DNA from 2 places in the Erwinia sp. CGal63 genome. Region 2 is predicted to be linked to the other one. Evidence: predicted binding sites of a transcription regulator. Region 2 holds the regulator's gene; the other holds the start of a gene.

Region 1 (5,472 bases), on a different contig from region 2:
GCTCGCTCAGCATGGTGATAACCAACAGCACGACCGCCAGCACGCCGCCGCCGATCATCACGATAAAGCCGCCGTCCCAGCCGAAATAATCCACCGTATAGCCCACGATGGCGCTGGCGGCCACCGAACCGCCGAGATAGCCGAACAGCCCGGTAAAGCCCGCTGCGGTGCCCGCCGCTTTCTTCGGCGCCAGCTCCAGAGCATGCAGACCAATCAGCATTACGGGGCCATAAATCAGAAAGCCGATAACGATCATACAGGCGATATCCACGCCGGGATTGCCGGGCGGATTCAGCCAGTAGACCACGGTGGCCAGCGTTACCAGCAGCATAAAGAAGACGCCGGTGGCGCCGCGATTGCCTTTAAACACCTTATCGGACATCCAGCCGCACAGCAGCGTGCCGGGAATACCGGCATACTCATAAAGAAAGTAGGCCCAGGAGGATTTATCCAGCGTGAAATGTTTGACCTCTTTTAAATAGGTCGGCGACCAGTCGAGAATGCCGTAGCGCAGCAGATAGACGAATACGTTAGCCAGCGCGATATACCAGAGCAGTTTATTGGGCAGCACATACTGCATAAATATCTGTTTCGCAGTGAGTTCTTCCTCCTGGCTTTTATCGTAGTCGGGCGGATAGTCGTTTTTATACTCCTCGATCGGCGGCAGCCCGCATGACTGCGGCGTATCGCGCATCAGCGCAAAGGCGAAAACTGCCACCAGCATGGCGGCGAAGGCAGGCATATAAAATGATGCTTTCCAGTCGTTAAACCAGTACATGCCAAGCAAAAACAGCAGCGGCGGAATGCCGCCGCCGACGTTGTGCGCGCAGTTCCAGACGGAGACAATGCCGCCGCGCTCTTTTTGCGACCACCAGTGCACCATGGTGCGTCCGCAGGGCGGCCAGCCCATCCCCTGAAACCAGCCGCAGAGAAACAGCAGCACGAACATCACCATAATGCTGGAGGTGGCCCAGGGCACAAAGCCCATAAACAGCATAACCGCCGCCGCCAGTATTAATCCGGCCGGTAAAAAGACGCGAGGATTGGAGCGATCCGAAACGGAGCCCATAATAAATTTTGAAAAGCCATAGGCAATAGAAATACCGGAAAGCGCGAATCCTAAATCGCCGCGGGAAAATCCCTGTTCAATCAGCGAGGGCATGGCTAACGCAAAATTTTTCCGCACCAGATAATAGGCTGCATAGCCGAAGAAAATGCCGAAAAATATTTGCCAGCGCAGCTTGCGATAAAGCGGATCGATTTCGCTGGCGCTTACGCGCGGCCGATGCGCCGCAGGTTTGAAAACAGATAACATAACAGCCTCCGATGGCGATGTTTTTTCTCTTTTATGAATCCGTGCAGGAATAAATAAGAATATTTACCGTAGCGGGCAGAGCCTAAAAGAAAGCGAGCGCGATCGCTGTGAAGAGAGACGCAAAGATGACAGTTTTATGACAGCCAAAACCAATTATGTGGCGGATATCTCTCTATGCCTGCGCCGCGAAAAGAGAAGAGTGTGAGGCCGTTCACTGAAGCTGGCGTCGCTGTATTTTTTGTGACCGGATGTCAACCAGATATTTCCCCATCGGCAGAGGCTTTTCGCTACACTGTGCCGACTTTTTTACCAGGGATTTTTATCGTGACCTTATTGATCGTCACCACTATTTTGTGGGCCTTTTCATTCAGCTTGATAGGGGAGTATCTGGCGGGCCAGGTCGACAGCGTCTTCTCGGTGCTGATCCGTCTGCTGCTGGCCGCCGTGGTGTTCCTGCCGTTTCTGCGCTGGCGCGGCCACCGGCTTTCAACGCTGCTGCTCTATATGGCCGTAGGCGCGCTGCAGCTGGGCGTGATGTACCTGTTCAGCTTTGAAGCCTATCTCTACCTCAGCGTTTCCGAGTTGCTGCTGTTTACAGTGATGACGCCGCTTTATATCACGCTGATCTACGATCTGATGAGCGGTCGCGGCGTGCGTTCAGGCTATCTCCTGAGCGCGCTGCTGGCGGTAGCGGGCGCGGCCATTATCCGCTACGACAAAGTCAGCGATCACTTCTGGTACGGGCTGCTGCTGGTGCAGCTGGCTAACCTCTGCTTCGCGGTCGGCATGGTGGGCTACAAGCGGCTGCAGGAAACACGGCCGATGCCGCAGCATACCGCTTTCTCATGGTTCTATATGGGCGCGGCGCTTGTCGCGGTCGTCGCCTGGTTTCTGTGGGGCAATCCGCAAAAGCTGCCGACCACGACGCTGCAGTGGAGCATTCTGATCTGGCTGGGCGTTGTGGCGTCCGGGCTGGGCTACTTTATGTGGAATTACGGCGCGACGCAGGTGGATGCCGGCACGCTGGGGATTATGAACAATATGCATGTTCCTGCAGGCTTGCTGGTTAATCTGGCGATATGGCAGCAGCAGCCGCACTGGCCAAGCTTTATTATTGGCGCTGCGGTGATTTTTGCTTCACTTTGGCTACACCGACGCTGGATAAAATAACGCGATGCTTTAGCAGGGCGCGTCGCGCCCTGCTAAAGCTATAACTTAACCAGCGATGGAAGTGACAAACTCATTTAGTTTCGCGGCAATTTTATTAATGCCTGTTTCAATGGCGCCGCCAATACGGCTGCCCAGATCCTCACCCGCAGTTTTTACCTGCTCTGCGGTATAGCCCAGATTGCCCAGCGACAACGCTTTATACAGGCTGGAGAATACGGAGCCATAAATTTCAGTGGCTTTTTCCTGAATCTTACCTGCGCCACTCACAGCGGCAACTTCAGTAGTATTAAGCTCTCTCATGATATATCCTTTTTCATGGTTAACGTATTTACGGAATGTAAATAGCATCGCGGATAATATGAGCGTTATTTTATATTGTCAAGAAAGTGTAAGGCGGAAAGATTTATTTTACGGCGTGATTTATTATTTCTGACGTCTTTTAATAAAAGGCAGCCCGAAGGCTGCGAAATGAATTATTGTTTTTTAGCAGGAGCAGGTCTTAATTTTAATGTCATTCCTTTCAGGAAATTCCTTAAAATTTGATCGCCGCACTCGCGATAATTTTTATGACCAGGCTTGCGGAAAATCGCGCCAATTTCAGACTGACCTACGGCAAAATCAGCCAGTTTAAGCACGTCGATAATATCGGTAGTTTTTAAATCAAAAGCGATTCGCAATTTTTTAATAATAATATTATTCGTCATTTTGCGCTCAATAGAGGGTTCCGGCGCATCTTCGCTCTTGCCGCGGCGCTGGAAAATCAGACCGTTCAGGAAATAGCCCATGATCACGTCCGGACAGGCGCGAAAGCCCGCTTCATCCTCTTTTTTCAGAAAGCTTTGCATCTCCGCTTCGCTCACTTCACTTTCCGCCAGCGCCAGAATGGTGACCATTTGGGCATCGCTCAGATTCAGCATATAGCGCACGCTGCGCAAAACGTCGTTATTGGTCATAGAAATCTCATCGGTTCAGGATCGTTGGCCGCATTATAGAGACAAATGACGCCGGATAAAGGAATACCGTCAGCAAAAAGCCGACGGCGGATAAGCAGGGCAATTATAAATGGCTGAGCGAAGCGGGCAGCGGCGCACCTGGCGCGGAGGCGTCTCTGACCAGCGGCAGATGCTCGCAGGCGTGCTGGCGGGCGGAATGAATAAAAGCTTCTACTACCGGTTGCCGCTGCTCACCGTCGCGTACGGCAGCGTATAAACGGCTCCATAATCCCTGGCCAAGCGTTTTCGTTACCACCAGCCCCTGAGTCTCGAAGCTCTCCACCACCCAGTGCGGCAGCGCGGCGATGCCCATGCCCGCCGACACCATCTGGATTAGCAGCAGCGTATTGTCCACGCTTTTCAGGGCCGGACTGACGCCCGCAGGCTGTAAAAAATGGCGCCAGATATCCAGGCGCTGGCGCTGCACCGGATAGATCATCAGCACTTCGCTGGCCAAATCCTCAGGCGAAATATGTTCCACCATCGCCAGCGGATGATCGGGCGCCAGCACCAGCCTGACCTCAAAATCGAACATCGGCGAATAGAAGAGCCCGCTGCGCGGCAGAATGTCGGAGGTCAGTACCACGTCCAGTTCGCCCTGCTGCAGCGCGGGCTGCGGGTCGAACGTCACGCCCGATTTAAAGTCCATCACCACCTGCGGCCAGCTTTTACGGAAATTATTCAGCGCCGGAGTCAGCCACTGAATGCAGCTGTGACACTCGATGGCGATGCGTAGCGTGGTCTGATGCGGCTCGTGGCAGGCCTGCAACGCGTGTTGGATCTGCGGCAGCACCTGCTCGGCGAGCTGCAGCAGAATTTCGCCCTGCGGCGTAAAGCGCAGCGGCTGGCTTTTACGCACGAACAGGCGGAAACCCAGGCGCTGCTCCAGATCGCTGAACTGGTGAGACAGGGCCGACTGCGTCTGATGAAGCTGGGCGGCGGCGGCGGCCAGCGAACCGCTGTTGCGCAGCGCTTGCAGCGTTCGCAGGTGTTTGAGTTCAATCATGAGAGTCCTTCACATCGACAATGAACAATTTGCGCTTGTGGCCCATACAGTACCTGCGGATTATAGATGTGTAAACATCTGGACGTCTAAAAGCCCGATAGCCACGACAGCGGGCGATAACTGAGGAACGTATTGATGACAATTTTAAACCATACGCTCGGCTTTCCCCGTGTCGGCCTGCGTCGCGAACTAAAAAAAGCCCAGGAAAGCTACTGGGCGGGCAACAGCACGCAGGAGGAGCTGCTGGCGGTAGGCCGCGAGCTGCGCGCCCGCCATTGGGAGCAGCAGAAGCAGGCGGGAGTGGACTACGTGCCGGTCGGCGATTTCGCCTGGTACGATCATGTGCTGACCACCAGCCTGCTGCTGGGCAACGTGCCCGCGCGCCATCAGAACAAAGAAGGTTCGGTGGATCTGGATACCCTGTTTCGTCTGGGCCGTGGCCGTGCGCCAACCGGCGAACCGGCGGCGGCGGCCGAAATGACCAAATGGTTTAACACCAACTACCACTATATGGTGCCGGAATTTACCAAAGGTCAGCGTTTCCGGCTGAGCTGGACGCAGATTCTGGACGAAGTGGATGAAGCGCTGGCGCTGGGCCACAAGGTGAAGCCTGTGCTGCTTGGGCCGGTAACTTATCTCTGGCTGGGAAAAGTCAAAGGCGAAGCGTTCGACCGTCTGAGCCTGTTACAGGAGATACTGCCGGTTTACCAACAGGTGCTGGCCGAGCTGGCAAAGCGCGATATCGAATGGGTGCAGATTGACGAGCCAGCGCTGGTACTGGAGCTGCCGCAGGCATGGCTGGACGCTTTCCAGCCGGCTTACGATGCGCTGCAGGGAAAGACCAAACTGCTGCTGACCACCTACTTTGAAAGCGTCGGCTCCAGCCTCAATACCATCGTGAAGCTGCCCGTACAGGGTTTGCACGTCGACCTGGTTCATGGCAAAGATGATATCGCTGCGCTGAACGCCAAAGTGCCGGCTGACTGGCT
Region 2 (5,472 bases):
GCTCGACGTTTGACGAAGTGATTTTGCCTGTTTATGCACCAGCGCAGTTTGTGCCGGTCAAAGGAAAAGGCAGCCGCGTCTGGGATCAGCAGGGCAAAGAGTATATCGATTTTTCCGGCGGCATCGCCGTTACCGCGCTGGGACACTGCCACCCGGCGCTGGTGGAAGCGCTGAAAACCCAGGGCGAAACCCTGTGGCATACCAGCAACGTTTTCACCAACGAGCCCGCGCTGCGCCTTGCCAGCAAGCTGATTGCCGCCACCTTCGCTGAACGCGTGTTCTTTGCCAACTCCGGCGCGGAAGCCAACGAGGCGGCGTTTAAGCTGGCCCGTTACTATGCCACCAAACGTCATTCGCCGTTTAAAAGCAAAATCATCGCCTTTCATAACGCTTTCCACGGTCGGACGCTGTTTACCGTCTCCGTAGGCGGCCAGCCGAAATACTCTGACGGCTTCGGCCCGAAACCGGCCGATATCGTTCACGTGCCTTTTAACGACCTCAACGCGGTGAAAGCGGTTATCGACGATCACACCTGCGCTATTGTCGTGGAGCCGGTTCAGGGCGAAGGCGGCGTGATGCCCGCTACTCAGGAGTTTATGCAAGGGTTGCGCGAGCTGTGCGACAAACACCAGGCGCTGCTGGTGCTGGATGAGGTGCAGAGCGGCATGGGCCGCAGCGGCAAGCTTTTTGCGTATGAGCATTACGGCGTACGGCCCGATATCCTGACCTCGGCCAAAGCGCTGGGCGGCGGCTTCCCGGTCAGCGCCATGCTGACCAGCAACGAGATCGCCTCGGTCATGGCGCCAGGCGTCCACGGCACCACCTACGGCGGCAATCCGCTGGCGTGCGCGGTGGCGGAAGCAGCGTTAGATATCATCAATACGCCGGAAGTGCTTAACGGCGTGGAAGCGCGTCGCGAACAGTTTGTCGTCGCGCTGAAAGCGCTGGATGCGCAGCTGGATCTGTTCAGCGATATTCGCGGCAAAGGCCTGCTGATCGGCGCGGCGCTGAAGCCGCAACATGCGGGCAAAGCTCGCGATATTCTCAACGCCGCCGCGGCGGAAGGCGTGATGATCCTGAATGCCGGTACGGATGTCATCCGCTTCGTGCCGTCGCTGGTGATTGAGCCGACCGACATCGAAGAGGGCATGAGCCGCTTCGCCGCCGCCGTGAAAAAAGTGCTGGCTTAAGGTAAAAGCCGGAAGCCGCTCGCTTCCGGTTTTACTTCAGGGCCGCATCCCAACCCCTCTTACATCCTGAAAGGCGCACCTACGCCGATTTTCGCAGATGTCGCGACAGCCAGCGGCCATGATGAGGCCGGTTGCTCCAGGCCAGCGAAGAGATGGTGTGCATCACCGCCAGATGGCTCAGGATCCTTTTTACATGCCTTTCCAGGATCGTCGTGGCGCCGCGATGAAACTCTACCTGCGTATCCAGCACGTTGCTCTCTGAGCTTGGGCCGTCATACTCCAGCCGCTGCTGACAGCGCTGCAGCGCTATCTCGCACGCCTGCAGGTAGCGCTCGGCCAGCTGCGGCGTCAGCATGGTATGTTCGCGCGCCAGAATGGTCATGGCGTTGATATGCTCGACGATAAACTGGCTATGCGTAACCCACAGTTTCATATCCGCCAGATAGCTGGCATTGAAGCCTGGCTCCTGCATCGCCTGATTCAGCGAGTTGAACAGCGCGTTATGCGCCTGGTTGACGCGCATACGCTGCCAGGCGAGCTTTTGCGGATCCTGCTCGTCGCCCAGCAGCTTCTGCAGCGCTTCCTGATAGGTTTCCAGCGCGTCATGGGCATTTTGTCGCAGCAGGCCGCTTTGCCATTGCGGCCACAGCCAGACCATGCCGCCGAAAGCGATCAGGCAGCCCATCAGCGTATCCAGCAGGCGCGGCAGCAGGAAATCGGCGCCGTTCAGCGACAGCAGCTGCAGCGAATAAACCGCCGTGACGGTAAAGCCAATCGTCGCCAGCCCGTAGTATTTGCGGATTACCAGATAACCCGCCAGCGTCAGCGTCAGCATCACCAGCAGCACCGCCGATTCCGGCACCTGAAAACGCAGCGTGAGCGCGGCTATCACCAGACCGGCCAGGGTACCCAGCGCGCGGTGCTGGATGCGCACTCTGGTTGCGCTGTAGCCGTTCTGGCTGACGAACATCACCGTCATCAGAATCCAGTAAGGCTTGGGAAGATTAAAGAACAGCGCCAGCGAACTGGCGAAAGCGAGCATCACCGCAAAGCGACCTGCGGTACGCAGCGCGGCGGATTTCAGCGACAGATAGCTTTTGATAGCGGGCAGCAGCGGCAGGCGTTTTTGCCGATCCGCCATCAGATCGCGCTGATAGAGCGGACGCTGGGTGCGCAGCACGCGCGCGATGCGGCTGAAGTGCCAGGCGCAAAAGTTGCCGACCGGATTGGCGGGATGCTGGCGGGCAATTTTCTCCAGCGCCTGAAGCGGCTTCTCCATGCTGAATCGTTCAGGCAGGCGGTGATAAAGGATATCGTCCGCCAGCTCGCGCAGCCTGGCGGCGATGGTTTGCGCGTTCCAGCGGATCACCGCTTCGGCATGGCTCTGCTCCACCAGCTTCTGCACCTCTTCCGGCTGGTGCAGGCTAACGGCGATATGCTCCTGTAAATCCAGCGCCACCTGAAACGCGCGGGTCAGTCGTTTGTGATGATTATCGTTGCTCGCGGCGAGCATATGCATCTGCTGATAGCAGGTGTTGATCAAATCGACCGCTTTCTGCTGGCGCGCCAGCAGCGGCGGCAGCGCTTTTTCCGGATCGGCGAGCTGCGTCAGCAGGGTATATTTCGCTTCGCAGTAGTCGGCCAGCTCGCGATAGAGCAGGCTCAGCGTCTCCCGCATCGGCTGCTCTTTCCACAGCCAGAACCAGAACCAGTTAAACAGGCCGTACCAGACCGTGCCCAGAATATAGAGCGACGGCGGCTGCCAGATGGGCATGCGTCCGGCCAGGCTCAGCGTGAATATGCCGGCGATCAGCGCGCCGGGCAGCAGCCTGCCGTGCAGCGGACTGATTTCGCCAGTGACGCCCAGCAGCATGGCCATAGAGAAGAGGATAACGGGCAGCGGAACGGCGTAGTCGCCCAGATACTGCACCAGAAAGCTGCTGAAGGCGAAGAGGCCGCCGCCGATTAGCAGGCGTTTAAAGAAGCGTTTATGCGGCGTATCCAGACCGGCGATATTGCAGCAGGCCGGCACCAGCGAGAACAGCAGGCCGTTTTGCAGATTGCCCAGCAGCCAGCCGACGGCGACAGGCAGGCAAAGCACCAGCGTTTGCCGCAGGGCGTAATTGACTTCGGGATGATAGATGATTCGGCGCCACATCACTCTGTACCGGCTGAAAAGGCGCAACAGCATCGTTGCGCCATACAAACAGAGCGGCTTAGCGTGTGCCGTAGACCACGATGGTTTTGCCGTGCGCCGAGATCAGGTTCTGATCTTCCAGCATCTTCAGGATACGGCCAACGGTTTCGCGCGAGCAGCCGACGATCTGACCGATCTCCTGACGGGTGATTTTGATCTGCATCCCGTCCGGATGGGTCATGGCGTCCGGCTGTTTAGCCAGGTTCAACAGCGTTTGCGCGATGCGGCCCGTCACGTCAAGGAAAGCTAAATTGCCTACTTTCTCGGAGGTGACCTGCAGACGGCGCGCCATCTGCGAAGAGAGACGCATCAGGATTTCCGGGTTAACCTGAATCAGCTGGCGAAACTTCTTATAGGAAATTTCTGCCACTTCGCAGGCCGTTTTTGCGCGCACCCAGGCGCTGCGCTCCTGACCCTCTTCGAACAGGCCAAGCTCGCCGATAAAATCGCCCTGATTAAGGTAAGACAGGATCATCTCTTTGCCTTCTTCATCCTTGATCAGCACCGCTACCGCGCCTTTGACGATGTAGTAAAGGGTTTCCGCTTTCTCGCCCTGGTGGATCAGCGTGCTTTTGGATGGATACTTATGAATATGGCAATGTGACAGGAACCATTCAAGTGTCGGGTCTGTTTGCGGTTTGCCGAGAACCATTCGCTGTTATCCTCTGTTGTTATCTTGCCTAAATACAGGGGCAGAGTTCCCTGACAGGCGTTGAAATAGTCAAGCGCTTCCCATGCAGGAAAGTTATTCGGCTCTCTGTCGAGCGCCGGGCTCGTTATGTCGTCCCGTTTCGTCTGGTCTGTAGAGTACTGACGAAATACAGCCTTGTTTGTAGCACAGCTTTGCATGAGTGTCTTCTGTTGTCTCGCTTCAGCATAGCGGGAAATCTGCCGCGCTGCCGTTTTAGCGATCGAAGCTGACAGTCGCTTAACTGAATGAATTAGAGGAAGTTGTTAAACTTACCTCTACAGAACCGGCGGCGATCCCGGCCTTTTTTGGGAGAATCCTCAGCGTGCTGGCAGGCCGTGCACGGGCGGAAAGCTATTGTATCGCTTTGCCTTCCATCAGCCGCTTGACCAGCGGCCCCATAATCAGCTCCATCGCCAGCCCCATTTTGCCGCCCGGCACCACCAGCGTATTGATATGGGAGATAAAAGAGCCCTGCAGCATCGCCAGCAGATAGGGGAAGTCGATATTTTCCAGCGCCTGAAAATGGATCACCACAAAGCTTTCGTCGAGCGAAGGAATGCCGCGCGCGGCGAAAGGATTGGAGGTGTCCACGGTCGGCACGCGCTGAAAATTGATATGGGTTCGGGAAAACTGCGGCGTAATGAAGTTGATATAATCCTCCATTGAGCGCACTACGGAATCCATCACCGCCTCGCGCGAGTGGCCGCGTTCGCTGGTATCGCGGATCAGTTTCTGAATCCACTCCAGATTGACGATCGGCACCACGCCAACCAGCAGATCGACATGCTGCGACACATTATTTTGCGGCGTCACTACGCCGCCGTGCAGACCTTCGTAAAACAGCACGTCGGTCGGTTCCGGCAGCGGCTGCCACGGCGTAAAAGTGCCGGGCACCTGATTCCACGGTACCGCTTCGTCGTAGGTATGCAGGTATTTTCTGGACTGGCCGCTGCCGCTGCGGCCATATTCCGCGAAAGTTTGCTCCAGCAGCGAAAAGTCGTTGGCTTCGGGGCCGAAGTAGCTGATATGACGGCCCATATCGCGCGCTTTGCGGATCGCCATATCCATTTCCGGCCGGGTGAAACGGTGGAAGCTGTCGCCTTCCACTTCCGCCGCGTGCAGGCTGAGCTGCTGAAAAATCTTGCGAAAGGCCAGGCTGGTGGTGGTGGTGCCCGCGCCGCTGGAACCGGTCACGGCAATCACGGGATGTTTGGCGGACATAGTCGGGTTTCCTGTGAGCGTTATTCCGCCATTGTTATCACGTTTCGCTATGGCGTGTCATCATCCGCGCCTTCGGCGATGGCGCGAAAAAGGGTTAATTAATAACAACAAAGTGCCGGATGGCGCAAAAAATTCACAGGTGCCAGCCAGCCTGCCGCGCTTAACGAATCTGC

What was found. The regulator CRP, encoded in region 2, controls carbon source genes, mostly activating them, when cyclic AMP is high. The targets are predictions, from matches to a motif close to ATGTGANNNNNNTCACAT.
Region 1: glpT (glycerol-3-phosphate transporter) is a predicted target of CRP. The motif match lies at 1,471-1,488, and genes of this name have one in related genera.

What each region holds. Positions count from the first base shown of each region.
Region 1 covers NZ_JAKUMN010000010.1:21,570-27,041, reverse strand. Annotated here, with positions in the region: gene glpT (glycerol-3-phosphate transporter) at 1-1,315, opposite strand, end outside; gene MKZ79_RS20800 (carboxylate/amino acid/amine transporter) at 1,640-2,485, shown strand; gene MKZ79_RS20795 (hypothetical protein) at 2,531-2,833, opposite strand; gene MKZ79_RS20790 (DUF1456 family protein) at 2,959-3,438, opposite strand; gene metR (HTH-type transcriptional regulator MetR) at 3,542-4,483, opposite strand; gene metE (5-methyltetrahydropteroyltriglutamate--homocysteine S-methyltransferase) at 4,619-5,472, shown strand, end outside.
Region 2 covers NZ_JAKUMN010000008.1:46,094-51,565, reverse strand. Annotated here, with positions in the region: gene argD (bifunctional acetylornithine/succinyldiaminopimelate transaminase) at 1-1,190, shown strand, start outside; gene MKZ79_RS19380 (YccS/YhfK family putative transporter) at 1,270-3,348, opposite strand; gene crp (cAMP-activated global transcriptional regulator CRP) at 3,407-4,039, opposite strand; gene MKZ79_RS19370 (phosphoribulokinase) at 4,430-5,299, opposite strand; gene MKZ79_RS19365 (YheU family protein) at 5,460-5,472, opposite strand, start outside.